2 regions of the Enterococcus sp. S86.2 genome follow, and region 2 is predicted to be linked to the other one. Evidence: a T-box and tRNA genes for the amino acid it is inferred to sense, from the RefSeq annotation. Region 2 holds a T-box; the other holds one or more tRNA genes.
The links. The T-box of region 2 lies ahead of aspS (aspartate--tRNA ligase). A T-box ahead of a tRNA ligase gene usually reads a tRNA of that ligase, here a tRNA-Asp.

Region 1: it encodes a tRNA-Asp, which carries the amino acid that the T-box ahead of aspS (aspartate--tRNA ligase) is inferred to sense. The anticodon was not compared.

What each region holds. Positions count from the first base shown of each region.
Region 1 is NZ_CM206813.1:359,587-367,156, reverse strand. Features, by position in the region: gene mnmL (tRNA modification radical SAM protein MnmL/YtqA) at 1-895, shown strand, start outside; gene mnmM (tRNA 5-(aminomethyl)-2-thiouridylate-methyltransferase MnmM) at 888-1,448, shown strand; gene AC6R0T_RS01630 (NUDIX hydrolase) at 1,547-2,023, opposite strand; gene AC6R0T_RS01625 (alpha/beta hydrolase) at 2,061-2,831, opposite strand; gene AC6R0T_RS01620 (MDR family MFS transporter) at 2,979-4,445, opposite strand; gene metK (methionine adenosyltransferase) at 4,605-5,795, opposite strand; SMK box riboswitch at 5,793-5,869, opposite strand; tRNA gene AC6R0T_RS01610 (tRNA-Glu) at 5,962-6,033, opposite strand; tRNA gene AC6R0T_RS01605 (tRNA-Ile) at 6,043-6,116, opposite strand; tRNA gene AC6R0T_RS01600 (tRNA-Phe) at 6,163-6,235, opposite strand; tRNA gene AC6R0T_RS01595 (tRNA-Asp) at 6,240-6,312, opposite strand; tRNA gene AC6R0T_RS01590 (tRNA-Met) at 6,330-6,403, opposite strand; tRNA gene AC6R0T_RS01585 (tRNA-Ser) at 6,452-6,541, opposite strand; tRNA gene AC6R0T_RS01580 (tRNA-Glu) at 6,558-6,629, opposite strand; tRNA gene AC6R0T_RS01575 (tRNA-Ser) at 6,638-6,725, opposite strand; tRNA gene AC6R0T_RS01570 (tRNA-Ile) at 6,754-6,827, opposite strand; tRNA gene AC6R0T_RS01565 (tRNA-Gly) at 6,844-6,914, opposite strand; tRNA gene AC6R0T_RS01560 (tRNA-Asp) at 6,916-6,991, opposite strand; tRNA gene AC6R0T_RS01555 (tRNA-Met) at 7,010-7,083, opposite strand; tRNA gene AC6R0T_RS01550 (tRNA-Ser) at 7,132-7,221, opposite strand; tRNA gene AC6R0T_RS01545 (tRNA-Ile) at 7,250-7,323, opposite strand; tRNA gene AC6R0T_RS01540 (tRNA-Met) at 7,337-7,410, opposite strand; tRNA gene AC6R0T_RS01535 (tRNA-Ala) at 7,444-7,516, opposite strand; tRNA gene AC6R0T_RS01530 (tRNA-Pro) at 7,531-7,570, opposite strand, start outside.
Region 2 is NZ_CM206813.1:2,263,648-2,271,217, forward strand. Features, by position in the region: gene AC6R0T_RS10700 (acyltransferase family protein) at 1-231, opposite strand, end outside; gene AC6R0T_RS10705 (YitT family protein) at 290-1,165, opposite strand; gene aspS (aspartate--tRNA ligase) at 1,319-3,091, opposite strand; T-box leader at 3,164-3,369, opposite strand; gene AC6R0T_RS10715 (aldo/keto reductase) at 3,710-4,648, shown strand; gene AC6R0T_RS10720 (acyl-CoA thioesterase) at 4,707-5,135, shown strand; gene AC6R0T_RS10725 (S-ribosylhomocysteine lyase) at 5,421-5,885, opposite strand; gene AC6R0T_RS10730 (class I SAM-dependent methyltransferase) at 5,939-6,583, opposite strand; gene AC6R0T_RS10735 (cystathionine gamma-synthase) at 6,584-7,570, opposite strand, start outside.

The DNA of each region.
Region 1 (7,570 bases), 920 kb from region 2:
TGGTGGTAAAATTTTCAAAGTACCTGTCGATGGTGGTTTTGATTGTCCGAATCGCGATGGTACCGTTGCGCGAGGCGGCTGCACTTTTTGCAGTGTTTCTGGCTCTGGAGACATGATCGTTGCACCAGAAGATCCCCTACCCCTTCAGTTTCATAAAGAAATTGATATGATGCACCAAAAATGGCCCCATGTCGACCAATATATTGTTTATTTTCAAAATTTTACGAATACCCATGCCCCTTTAGCGGTCATTAAAGAGCGTTTTGAACAAGTGGTTAATTTACCCGGGGTAGTCGGACTTTCTGTGGGGACTCGCCCAGATTGCTTGCCTGAAGACGTGGTAGAATATTTAGCTGAACTAAACGAACGTTTGTATCTATGGGTTGAATTAGGTTTACAGACGACTTATGAACAAACAAGTAAAATTATTAATCGCGCTCACGATTATCCAACTTATGTGGACGCTGTGGCTCGCTTGCGCAAACACAACATAAATGTCTGTACACATTTAATTAATGGCTTACCTGGGGAAACACCGGAAATGATGGTGGAAAATGTTCGGCGCACCTTACTAGACAGTGATATTCAAGGTATTAAATTACATTTATTGCATCTGATGCGCAACACCCGCATGTTACGAGATTACCATGAAGGCCGCTTGCAACTGATGGGCCGCAAAAGCTATGTCACGGTTATTTGTGATCAATTGGAATTAATTCCTCCTGAGGTGATTATCCACCGCTTAACCGGCGATGCCCCGTGGGATTCTTTGATTGGGCCGATGTGGAGTTTAAAAAAATGGGAAGTCTTAAATGCCATTGACGAAGAAATGCGTCGGCGCAATACGTATCAAGGAAGTAAAAATGTCTTGCTGGAGGCAAAAATTCATGCTTAAAACGGCCATGCATTATAGCCACGAACTTTTAAGTGAAGTTGTAACTATTGGTGATCATGTCGTCGACGCCACTATGGGCAATGGTCACGACACGCTTTTTTTAGCTAAATTAGTAGGCGTAGGTGGCAGAGTTGATGCTTTTGATATTCAAAAGGCTGCCCTTTTAGCCACAAAAGAAAAATTAGCTGCCCATCCTGAGGGAGTGGCTGTCAATTTACATTTAACCGGTCACGAGAATGTTGCCGATTACTTGCAAGGTGAAAAAATTAAAGCCGCTATTTTTAATCTGGGCTATTTGCCACAAAGTGATAAACAGATTATCACTTTACCTCAGACAACAAAAAAATCATTAGATGCGCTTTTAGCCCATTTACAGCCAAAAGGACGTATTATCATTGTCTGTTATTACGGTCATCCTGGTGGTAGAGAAGAATTAGAAACAATTCAAGCCTATTGCAGTGATTTGCCACAAAAACAATACAACGTCTTAGCCTATCAATTTATCAATCAAAAAAATCAGCCACCATTATTATTTTGCATTGAAGCCAAGTAATAGTGAACACTAGCTCGAATAAAAACACGCGGATTTGGATGGTTCTCATAAAGAGCACAATCATCCAAATCCGCGTGTTTTTTAATTAAAAGGTAATTTTAGTCATGATAAATCAAATGCTGAAATGAAGTAGCTTGGTTTGCCAAAAGATTTTTCACCACTTCATTTAAAACAGGTGGTCGTAAATCCAATTTTTTAGAGGCCAAATCTAGCCAAGAAAGTGTAATAGTCTTTTCTATACCACTGATAACTGGCAATGTTTGACTATCCGTAACAGTTTGCAAGTGATATAAAAAAAGCACTTGATGATAATCATCGCCTTCATAGACAAAAAAGTTTTCAATGACTGCCATGAGATCTTTTGTTTTTACGTCTAAACCACTTTCTTCTTTCAACTCACGAATAACAGCTGCTTGGGAAGATTCCCCCGTTTTTACTGCTCCACCTGGTAAGGTTTGTGTCCCATCGTCCTCTGTTGAAACTAAAATATGGCCTTTTTGAATTAAAATGCCGCTTGACCGTACATCAAAACGATCTGTGGCAATTTTGGTTCTGATATCTGTCTTGGTATACATGTTGTTCTCCTTTATAAAACAAACAGCTTTTTACTAGTTAAATCTCAACAGGTAACCATTGCAAAACTTTTTGAATCCATTCATCCCAAAAATCCCACGTATGCGCTCCTGGTCCTTCTTCATAGGTAATGAAAAAACCAGCTGCTTGCGCTTTTTGAACAAAGTATTGGTTACTTTGATACAAAAAGTCCTCTGTCCCGCAGCAAACAAATAGTTTAGGTGCTACTTCTGGTGCTACTGTAGTTAAAAGGTGAATCGGATCGTTTTCAGAGCCCTTCATTTTTTCAACGGGACCAAAAACGCCTTCCCAATAGGCTTGGCTACCTGATTGTAATAACACTTCAGGATCGCTAGCCAAAGCTAAAGCACCAGAAAGGCTAGCAACAGCGGCAAATTTATCCGGACAACGCAACCCTAATTTAATCGCACCATAGCCTCCCATTGAAAGACCGGCCGCAAATGTTTTTTCTTTCTTGGTTGTTAGTTGTGGAAATAATTCATGTAAAATATCTGGTAATTCTTCTGAAATAAAAGTCCAATACTGCATGTCATAACGGGTATCTGTATAAAATCCTAGTTCCGTCGTAGGCATCACCACTGCGATCTCACTTTCCCGTACATAGCGTTCGATACTGCTGCGGCGCATCCACGCTGTCTCATTCCCGCCCATACCGTGTAACAGATATAAAACCGGCACATCGTCTTTTTTGTCTCGCGTTAACCGTGCGCTACTTTGCGGTAAGATTAAATTCAATCCTACGTCTAAATTTAAAACATTTGAATAAATATTTGCTTGTATAAATGCCAACTTTTGCCACCTCGACTTTTCAATGTCTCGTTTTCCAAAATGATAACGCCTGGCTGTCCTTGGAGAGGCTTGGGATAAATTTCTAAAGCAATTTAATAAAATTACATCCTCTTATCTGGCAGACAAACGCCCCGCTAAAATTCTTCTTCATTCCATTGTATCAGACTTTTTCAAAAATAGGGTCAAAACCAAAGCCGCAACAATTAAAATAGCCCCCGCCAAATAGACACCATGTAAACTAGCAAAAAGAATCCCCCGCAATGTTTCCCGTAAACCCGATGCCAAAAGTTTTGCTGTCTGAGGATTTACCAATTGATTCATGACATCATTTTTATTTGCCACTGTCACACTTTGCAACTTAGCTGCAGTAATCCCATTTAATAAGATACCAAAAACAGAGACCATAATCGTTTGGCCAATCGTCCGCGCTAACGTATTAAAAGAAGTGGCTACCCCCATCTGTTCCGGCAAAACGCTACTTTGCGCACTAACCGTACAGGTCACCGTCACCGCCCCCAAACCAATACCGAGAATGGTTGAGATAGCAAAAAACCAAAGCCAATTTGTGTGTTGGGGCACCACGACCAAACAAACCGCCCCAAAAAGCGTTATGATTATTCCTCGAAGCAACACCCGTTTAACCGCAATCGTTGCCATCCAACGTCCTGCCAAAAACGAACCCACTAACCACAATAACGACAATGGTGCCAAAACAAGTCCGCCAATTCCAGCCGAAAGTCCCAGCACACCTTGCATCCACATCGGAATATAAACATCTACCCCAATTAAAAAGCCACTAGCTAGCGCTGCTACTAAGTTCACCACCACAAATAAAGGCTGTGTGAATAAGTGTAACGAGATAACGGGATCTTCTGCGCGCTTTTCTGCATAAACAAACAAAATCCCTGCTGCAACTGCTACAATTGCTAAAACAATAACTTTAACAGATAAACCTTCATCACCTAAAAACTGGAAAGCTAACAATAGTGCTAATAACAGACCCATTAAAGATAGACTACCAAAAATATCCATCTTCTTTTGCTGATGCCTTACTTTTTCTTCTACCAAATAAAGCCAAATTAAAATAATCAAAATAATTCCAATTGGTACATTAATAAAGAAAATCCAGTGCCAACCGATGGTATCTACGATAATGCCACCAGCTAATGGACCGACTACCGAGGCAATTCCCCAGGCAGTACTGTTTAACCCCAGCACCTTCGCACGTTTTTCTTTATCATACAAATCACCAATAATCGTCAATGCTACTGGCATCATCGCGCCAGCTCCCATTCCTTGAATGGCTCTGGAAATAATCAACGTCAGCATCGTATTAGATAGACCACAAAGCGCCGAACCAATAATAAATAGTACGGTTCCTAAAATGAAAATTGGTTTACGACCGATTTTATCAGCTAATTTCCCATAAATCGGTGTTAACATGGCATTGGTTAATAAATAGATTGAAAAGACCCAGTTCATAATTTCAATGCCGTGTAATGAGCCGACGATTGTTGGCATAGCCGTCGTTACGATTGTTCCTTCCACCGCTGTCATAAATGTTGCCACAAAAACAGCAACCGTAACTAGCGTAACATTTGTTTCTTTTTTCATTTTTAACCTCCTCAACTAAACTTAAACTCTCTTTTTACAACAACTGGCAAAAAATTGCATTTAAATTTTCGTATCTCTTTTTTAAAAGCTATTTTCCTCAAAGAAAAGCCGCTATCACCTAAGCAATAGCGGCCAAAAAAATCAAGTAAACAATCAGTATTATGCGTTCACACTAGCTAGCAATGCGTCTACTTTATCCGTGTGTTCCCATGGTAAATCAACATCAGTCCGACCAAAATGGCCATAAGCTGCTGTCTGACGATAAATCGGACGACGCAAGTCCAACATCTCAATAATGCCAGCTGGACGTAAATCAAAGTTTTCACGAATTGCTTCAATTAATTTTTCATCACTGACAGTACCAGTTCCAAAAGTATTAATTGAAATCGAAACAGGTTGTGCTACACCGATTGCGTAAGCCAATTGTACTTCAACTTTGCTAGCAAGTTTAGCCGCCACAATATTTTTTGCAATATAACGAGCAGCATAACTAGCCGAACGGTCAACTTTAGTAGCATCTTTACCAGAAAAAGCACCGCCACCATGACGGGCATATCCCCCGTAAGTATCTACAATAATTTTACGACCTGTTAACCCGGCATCTCCTTGTGGCCCACCAATTACAAAGCGTCCCGTAGGATTGATAAAGTATTTTGTATCTTCATCTAATAATTCACTTGGGATAACTGGTTCAATAACTTTTTTAATCACATCTTTACGGATTGTCGCGTTGTCAGCAGCATCATCGTGCTGTGTGCTAATTACGACTGTATCGATTCGTTTAGCTTTACCAGCTTCATCATATTCTACCGTCACTTGCGACTTTGCATCAGGACGTAAATATTTAAGTTCACCATTTTTACGTAGCTCTGCTAAACGACGAACTAATTTATGACTTAAAGAAATTGGCAATGGCATTAATTCTGGTGTTTCATCACAAGCAAAACCAAACATTAAACCTTGGTCGCCTGCTCCAATCTCATCAATCATCGCATCTTTATTATCGCGACTTTCCAAAGCGGCATCTACGCCTTGTGCAATATCAGGTGATTGTTCATCAATTGCTACTAAAACAGCAACTGTATCCCCATCAAAGCCAAATTTAGCGCGTGTATAACCGATATCTTTAATCGTATTTCGAACGATTTTTTGAATATCTACATAAGCCGATGTCGAAATTTCACCAAACACTAAAACTAAACCCGTTGTTACTGAAGTTTCACATGCTACACGAGCAGTTGGATCCTTCGCTAAAATTGCATCCAAGATTGCATCACTGATTTGATCAGCCACCTTATCTGGATGTCCTTCAGAAACAGATTCTGAAGTAAATAAATGTCTTTCTGTCATGATGATTCCCCCTAATAATATTCGGTTACAAGGCATCTTCGCAGTGCGAATCCTCTCGGGAACTTGCAACGTTTGTAGTATAGCAGATTTAATCAGATAAAGCTCGCTTATTTTATTATATTTCCTAATAAAACAAAAAAAAGAAGATACACGACGTATCTTCTCATGATCCGTACGGGATTCGAACCCGTGTTACCGCCGTGAAAGGGCGGTGTCTTAACCGCTTGACCAACGGACCAATCATTAATGGGCCTAAATGGACTCGAACCATCGACCTCACGCTTATCAGGCGTGCGCTCTAACCAGCTGAGCTATAGGCCCATATAAAACTAAACAACTTTTTCAATGAAATACATTAAAAAAGAGATGGCGCGGGACAGAATCGAACTGCCGACACATGGAGCTTCAATCCATTGCTCTACCAACTGAGCTACCGAGCCAAAACGGTCCCGACGGGACTCGAACCCGCGATCTCCTGCGTGACAGGCAGGCGTGATAACCACTACACTACGGGACCAGGGTTTAGTTTTATAATTGCGGGAGCAGGATTTGAACCTACGACCTTCGGGTTATGAGCCCGACGAGCTACCAGACTGCTCCATCCCGCGATAATATAAGTTTTACTAACTCTCTACATAAATATAGAATTGTAGCAAAGGAGGATAAGGGATTCGAACCCTTGCACGGTTTTACCCGCCTGACGGTTTTCAAGACCGTTCCCTTCAGCCGGACTTGGGTAATCCTCCAAAAAAAAAAAAAAAATGACCCGTACGGGATTCGAACCCGTGTTACCGCCGTGAAAGGGCGGTGTCTTAACCACTTGACCAACGGGCCAGCTAGAACGGAGAAGGAGGGATTTGAACCCTCGCGCCGGTTTCCCGACCTACACCCTTAGCAGGGGCGCCTCTTCAGCCACTTGAGTACTTCCCCAAAAACCAAAAATGTTTTGATTTTGTAATGGGCCTAAATGGACTCGAACCATCGACCTCACGCTTATCAGGCGTGCGCTCTAACCAGCTGAGCTATAGGCCCATATTTAAAAACTAAAAGCGGGTGACGAGAATCGAACTCGCGACAACAGCTTGGAAGGCTGTGGTTTTACCACTAAACTACACCCGCATGGCGGTCCCGACGGGACTCGAACCCGCGATCTCCTGCGTGACAGGCAGGCGTGATAACCACTACACTACGGGACCAGGATTTAGTTTTTAAAATTGCGGGAGCAGGATTTGAACCTACGACCTTCGGGTTATGAGCCCGACGAGCTACCAGACTGCTCCATCCCGCGATAATATAAGTTTTACTAACTCTCTACATAAATATAGAATTGTAGCAAAGGAGGATAAGGGATTCGAACCCTTGCACGGTTTTACCCGCCTGACGGTTTTCAAGACCGTTCCCTTCAGCCGGACTTGGGTAATCCTCCAAAAAAATCAAATCTACAATGCCACGGATGGACCTTGTAGGACTCGAACCTACGACCGGACGGTTATGAGCCGTCTGCTCTAACCAACTGAGCTAAAGGTCCAGGCTCTAAAAAATCGCGGCGGAGGGGATCGAACCCCCGACCTCCCGGGTATGAACCGGACGCTCTAGCCAGCTGAGCTACACCGCGAATAATCACTTTATTATTACTATTAAAATGATATGGAGCCTAGCGGGATCGAACCGCTGACCTCCTGCGTGCAAAGCAGGCGCTCTCCCAGCTGAGCTAAGGCCCCTTATTTCTTTTAAATCGGGAAGACAGGATTCGAACCTGCGACCCCTTGGTCCCA
Region 2 (7,570 bases):
CTTTAATCGTTTTTTGTAAAAGGTCAGTAAGCGAATCTTCCCCGTTGCTTGCCACTCTTGATTTAAATGATCGGTAATCAAATAACCTGAAATTGCAAAAAATATCGCTACCCCTAAATAACCACCTTTTACTTTATCAGGCAAAAGGTGATAAAAGATAACGCCTAAAACAGCCAAGGTGCGCACACCATCAAGGCCGGTAATGTATCTTCGTTTTGTTTTTTGTTCCATGACTTCGCCACTTTTCAAAATAAATTCTTGTAGATTATTTCCTTTTTTATCTTGCTATTTATAATTCTTCTTCATAAAAACGTCCTAAAATTTGAACATTTTCGGCAATACTCACAAAGGCTTTCGGATCAGATTCACGCATAGCCTGTCGTAATAACGGTAGCTCAAAGCGTGTACACACAGTTAAAAGCACCGTCTGTTTATCGTGTTTATAAGCGCCTTCTGCCTCATTAATAATAGTAATTCCCCGGCGCATTTTATCTTGAATATGATGAATAACCGCATCTGGATGACGGGTGATAATGGTCACCTGCATTTTCTTTTGCTTGGTAAAAACGGCATCAGTGACTTTGCCACTAACAAAAATAGCGATGGCACTATATAAAGCATATTGCCAGCCAAAGAGTAAGCCTGCAGCAAACATAATCAAAATATTAAAGATAATGGAAATTGATCCCACCGTCTTACCGGTCTTTTTTTGGATGGCAATACTGACAAAATCCAAGCCCCCAGAAGATAGACCACTTCTTAGTGCATAGCCAATTCCAGCTCCCATGACGGCACCACCGAAAATAGCACAGACAATTGGATCTGTAGTTAAAACTTCTTCTGGCATAATCTGCATAAACAGTGAGGTCAATATAACTGTAATCCCGGTAAAAATCGTAAACTTATGGCCTACCTTATACCAGCCAACTAAAAATAATGGCAGATTTAAAATCAATAAATTTGCCGAAACCGGCAGATGAAACCCTAATAAATCTTTAGATAGCGTCGTGATGATTTGGGCTACCCCAGTAATCCCACTAGAATAAATTTTCCCCGGCTGGTAAAAAAAGTTCACCGCAATTGAGGCTAAAATTGCGTAAACCACTGAAAACGAAAACTTTTGCAAATAGTCAGTAAAATTGACTTTTTGCGCAATATTTTTCATGATAAAAAAGCTCCTTATGCCTTTAACTAAGAGGCCAGCCAAATCAATGCACAACACAATAATTCAACTTTCTTCTCGCTGTGTACATTATACGAAGTCTAGCCCAAAAAGAAAAGGACAACCCACCAAAGTGAGCGTCCTTTTAAGATTCTTTTAGTCTTCTTCTGTAGCGGTCACATCAATACTTAATTCAAACAACTGTAAAGGTGAAACCGTGCTTGGTGCTTGCGTCATTGGATCGGCTGCTTTCCCATTTTTTGGAAAGGCAATGACTTCGCGAATATTGTCTTCTCCTGCCAACAACATAACAAAACGATCTAAGCCTAATGCGATACCGCCAAGTGGTGGGAATCCGTACTCTAGGGCATCTAGTAAGAAACCAAATTGTTCTTGCATTTCTACTCGACCAAAACCTAATGCTGCAAACATTTTTTCTTGTAATTCACGTTCATGAATACGCAACGAGCCGCCACCTAATTCATAACCATTTAAAACAATATCATAGGCCTGGGCATATACTTTAGTTGGGTCGGTTGTTAAATATTGAATATCTTCTTCTTTTGGTAAAGTAAATGGATGGTGCGCAGAAACATAGCGCCCTTCTTCTTCACTGTATTCAAATTGTGGCCAGTCTGTAATCCACAAGAAATTGAATTTACTTTCATCAATTAGCCCTAATTCTTTGGCCATTTTATTACGAACAGCCCCCAAAGCAGCCGTGACTACGTTAAATTGATCGGCACCAAACATAAGCAAGTCTCCAACTTGCGCGTTTGTTGCTTTTATAATTTCTGCTTCTTTTTCGGTTAAGAATTTAGCAATTGGACCTTTTAAGCCATCTTCTTCCACTTTCACCCAGGCTAATCCTTTGGCACCAAATTGACTAACATAATGCGCATAGTTGTCCATATCTTTGCGTGAATATTTGCTGGCAGCACCTTTGGCATTTAATGCTTTAACCACACCACCAGAAGTTAGTGCCATTTGGAAAACTTTGAAATCGACATCTTTTACAACATCGCCTAAGTCCACCAATTCCATTTCAAAACGAGTGTCGGGTTTATCACTACCATAACGATTCATCGCATCATCATAAGTCATGCGTGGAAATGGCAATTTTACATCTATGCCTTTAACTTCTTTCATCACGCGGGCGATCATGCCTTCCGTTAAATCTTGAATTTCTTCAACTGTTAGAAAACTCATTTCCATATCTACTTGGGTGAATTCTGGTTGTCGATCGCCCCGTAAATCTTCATCCCGGAAACAACGGGCAATTTGATAATAGCGATCAAATCCAGCATTCATCAATAGTTGCTTAAATAGTTGTGGTGATTGCGGTAATGCATAAAAATGTCCTGGGTGTACCCGAGAAGGAACTAAATAATCCCGTGCGCCTTCTGGAGTTGATTTACCAAGGTAAGGCGTTTCAATATCCAAGAAGCCATTTTCATCTAAATAATGACGAATTGCTTGGGTAGTTTTATGACGCATGATAATATTTTGTGTCATTTTTGGACGACGTAAGTCAATTGAACGATTTTTCATCCGAATTTCATCGCTAATTTCTTGCTCGTCTTCAATTGCAAAGGGCGGTGTCTTCGCTTTGTTTAAAACTGTAATGTCACTTGCGATAACTTCGAATTCACCGGTTTTCATTTTTGGATTAATTGCTGCTTCATCCCGTAAAATAACTTTACCCGTTACTTCAATTACGTATTCACTGCGACATTTGTCAGCAATTTCCCAAGCTGCTTTTGATAATTCGGGATTGAAGACAACTTGCACGATACCTTCTCGGTCACGCAAATCAATAAAAATTACGCCACCTAAATCACGACGTTTTTGAACCCAACCTTTTAATGTAACTGTTTGTTCTAATTCTGCTTTTGAAACTAAACCACAATACACAGTTCGTTTTGCCATTTTTTACCCTCCATAGACACTTTTTTAATCAGTAATTGGCAGTTTTTGAAAAACAAAAAAAGCCCTTGTGAGAACAAGGGCGAATTGTTAGTCCACGGTACCACCTAAATTTGAAAGTTAAACTTTCCTCAACACCGATAACGTTGGTGAAACGGAAGCGGCTTTGCACGCGCTCATCTCCAGAATGTCTTTGACAAATAAGACTTAAACTACTTTCAGCCAAGGTAGTTCTCTCTAAAAAGTGACTTATCTGCTACTCTTTCTTTCACTGATTTTAACTATTACTGTTAAGCTACTAGAATTACGTGAAAATGTCAAGATTTTTCAAAAAGCTTTTCAAAAAAATGACGGACTGCGATGAAAAAATGCTGAGTAAACCTTGTTTAGTTCCCAAAAAATAAACGTGAAATTTTTGAAAATTGTTCCGCAAGTTTCTCAAGATTTCGACTTTTCGACTTATTGTTACGAAGAGTTAGTGCTTGCAGCTAGCTTTTTTTCCTCTTTTTAACTAGGAACATAAGAAATTAATTTTACACAAGACGTTTCAATTCAGCTTTTTGTCAGATTGATTTAGACTAAAGTAAAGATAGAAAAGTAAACATACAGGAGGTCTTTTTCATGGCAGATGTACAAATTGGTAAATCACAAGTTTACGCATCAACTTTAGGACTTGGCACAAATAAAATTGGTGGGCATAACCTTTTCAAAAATTTAGATGACGAAGTGGGCAAAGAGGTTTTACGCACTGCGCTACGCAATGGTGTCACCATGCTAGACACAGCCTATGCTTATGGTTTGGGTCAATCGGAAAAATTAATCGGTGAAGTTCTACAAGAAGATGAATTTGATCGAGCTCGCGTGATTATCGCGACCAAAGCTGCCCATATTCCTGGCAACGAAGACAAAATGGACAATCGTCCCGAATTTTTAAAAAATGCCGTAGAAGATGCTCTACAACGCCTACAAACAGAGTACATTGACATTTTTTACATTCATTTCCCAGATGAAACTACACCAAAAAATGAAGCTGTAAAAGCTTTACATGAATTAAAAGAAGCCGGTAAAATTCGGGCTATTGGTGTTTCTAATTTTTCTTTAGCGCAAGTAAAAGAAGCAAATTTAGACAATTATGTCGATGTTGTTGAAGACAATTACAATTTATTACACCGTAAAGCCGAAACAGAATTGTTTCCTTATTTAGACAAACACCAAATCAGCTTTATCCCTTATTTCCCATTAGCTTCTGGTTTGCTATCAGGAAAATATACAGCGGATCAAAAATTTTCTGCTCCAGACCCGCGAAGTAAAAAAGCCGATTTTACCGGCGAACGTTATCAAAAAATTATCGCCACAATGGAAGAGATGAAGATTATCGCTCACCGTAACGATGCCACCGTTTCACAATTAGTTTTGGCTTGGTATTTGAAAAATCCCCATATTGCTGCTGTGATTCCTGGTGCTCGCAATGAAGAACAAATGCGTGCCAATGCAAAAGCAACAGACATTCGCCTCAACAATGACGATTATGAATTAATTGATGATTTATTCCGTTTTTAATATTCTGGTACTTTTTATAAAAGACTGCTATGCTAAATAAAAAAAGACAGGAGCAACTATGGAGAAATATTCAGGATATGTCCGCAGTCCCCATTATTATGAAACCGACCAAATGCAAATTATCCACCACTCCAATTATATACGTTGGTTTGAAGAAGCTCGTGTTGATTTATTGGAACACTTAGGGCTGCCTTATCACATTTTAGAAGCAAGCGGCATTATCGTCCCGGTACTTGGGGTGAGTTGTCAGTATAAAGATATGATTCGTTACGGTGATACGGTAAAAATTCATGTTTCAGTAGAAAAATATACCGGTACCCGTCTAAATTTTGCGTATCGTATTACACCTGTAACAGATGAAAGTAAAATCTTGACGACAGGTGACAGTCAACACTGCTTCTTGCAAGGAGATTCCGGGCGTTTGGTCCACTTAAAAAAAGCAAACCCAGCCTTTCACCAACTATTCAGTGATTATACAGCCCTCTAAAAATTTATTAAAAAAGGACTAGCTAGAAAAATCGAAAAAATCCTTCAGCCCTGAGAGATAAGATCAGAACTTTTTTAAAATTGTTGCTTAATTTTTTGGAAATTTCGCCTTGTTTCTTAAAGTGCTAGTTTGTGAAACAGCCACGGATACAGCTGCAATTAATTTCACGGGAAAACTTTATATCTTCTGATTGAAACCAAAACACCGAGATAAAGGAAATAACGTCCTTGATCTCGGTGTTTTTCACTTAAGCTCTGAACGGCTAAGAGCTTGAGCTTAACTTTTTTATTTTGTAGCAAAAACTTCTGACCACTCATCTTCTTTAGCTAAAAATTCTCGGGCTAAACTTTTAGCACCTTCCAGCGTATGATTAGCTGCCCAGCCACATTGTTTTTCATTACTTGCAGGCACTTCTGTCGCTTCTAATACATCTTCCATCGTTTTTTTCAAAACACTTAAGATCTCAGCGTAATTATCATGATTTAAAACCGTTAAGTAAAAACCGGTTTGGCATCCCATCGGGGACCAGTCTACAATATAATCGGCATGATTTCGAATTAATTCGGCTGTTAAATGCTCCAAAGAATGCAAGCTTTTCATTTCCATATGTTCTTTATTGGGCTGTTTAAAACGGACATCATACTTAATAATCGTATCGCCATTGCCCCCTGTTTTACGATCAGCAACGCGAACATAAGGTGCGCTTACTTTTGTGTGGTCTAAATTGAAACTTTCAACATTCATCTTCATTGTTGTTACTCCTTTTCATTTAAATTTCCTGAATTTTTGGGGAAGTTTTTGCATTATTTTTTTACAGCTTCGGCAATCCAGGCAAAGGTGTTAATCTGCCAAAATTTTACCGCAAAACCAGCTTCATGGAAATAGTTTTCTAAATCTGGTAATAAAGGATAGTATTCTCGTTGCAAATCAGCAGCGAGTGTTAATTTTTCAGCCTTCACAGCCTCTGTAATTACATCATCAAAGCGGATTTGCGAAACAAACATCGTATCACCAATAATGACTTTGCCACCTTTAGGTAAAAGTGTGGCGTATTTTTTTAGCGCTTGTTTTTTTTCTATGCCATTTAAATGATGGAAAACAAAATTCGCGGCGATTGTGTCGATGTTATCATTTGGCACAGGAAAATCTTCCATATCGCCAGTCAAAAAATCCACCTTTTCAAGTTCAGGCTTACTTTGGGCCAGCGCTCGCATTTCAGCTGATGGTTCAATTGGGTAAACAATTTTACCAGCATTTAATAAACTAATAGTTAAATTACCCGTACCGCTGCCAAATTCTAACACAGTTTGCCCTGACTTTTCAGCAATCATGTGCAACATCTCATTATAGTTTGAAAAGACCTCGGCGTATTCACGATCGCCTCCTGCCACTGTATCATCATATGCGCCAGCCCACTCTTTAAAAATCGGCATAAACTCCAAACCCATTTACAATCCCACCTTTTCAAAGGCTAATTTTAAATCTGCCAATAAATCTCGTTGATCTTCTAAGCCCACTGATAAACGGACCAAGCCGTCTTTAATCCCTGCTTCTTCTCGTTTATCTTTGGGAATGGATGCATGGGTCATTACTGCAGGAACTTCGACCAAACTTTCAACACCACCTAAACTTTCACCAAGGGTAAATAAAGTTAAACTTTCTACCCATGTTGTCGTTTTTTCTTCTGCCAAAAGTTCAAAAGAAACCATGCCGGAAAAGCCTTGCATTTGTTTTTCTGCGATTTCAAAACCCGGATGTGTGCTAAGACCCGGGTAATAAACTTTAGCAACAGCCGGATGATTTTGTAAAAATTCAGCTATTTTTAAAGCGTTACGCTGATGTTCGCGCATCCGCACGCCTAAAGTTTTTATTCCCCGTTGCATTAACCAACTGTCTTGGGGTCCTAGCACTGCTCCAATCGCATTTTGCAAAAAGCCGATTTTTTCTGCTAATTCATGACTATTCGTCGTCACTAAACCAGAAACGACGTCACTATGTCCTCCTAAATACTTCGTGCCACTATGCACCACAATGTCTGCCCCTAAGTTTAAAGGTTGTTGAAAATACGGTGTAGCAAATGTATTATCCACAATTGTCAAAAGATTATTGGCTTTGGCTAATGCCGCAGCGCCTTTTATATCTGTGATTTTCAAAAGTGGATTACTAGGAGATTCCAAGTAAAGGGCCTTCGTATTTGCTTGAACATTTTCGGCAATATTACTTAAATCACTCGTGTCAATTGTTGTATAGGTCAAACCATTCTTCTCAAAAACTTGTGCCAGCAAACGAAACGTGCCGCCGTAAACATCATCTCCTAGTAAGATGTGATCTCCAGGGTTAAATAAAGATAAAACGGTGTGAATACCTGCTAAACCAGAAGCAAAGGCAAAACCTGTTACCCCACCTTCTAAATCGGCAATTAATTTCTCTAAGGC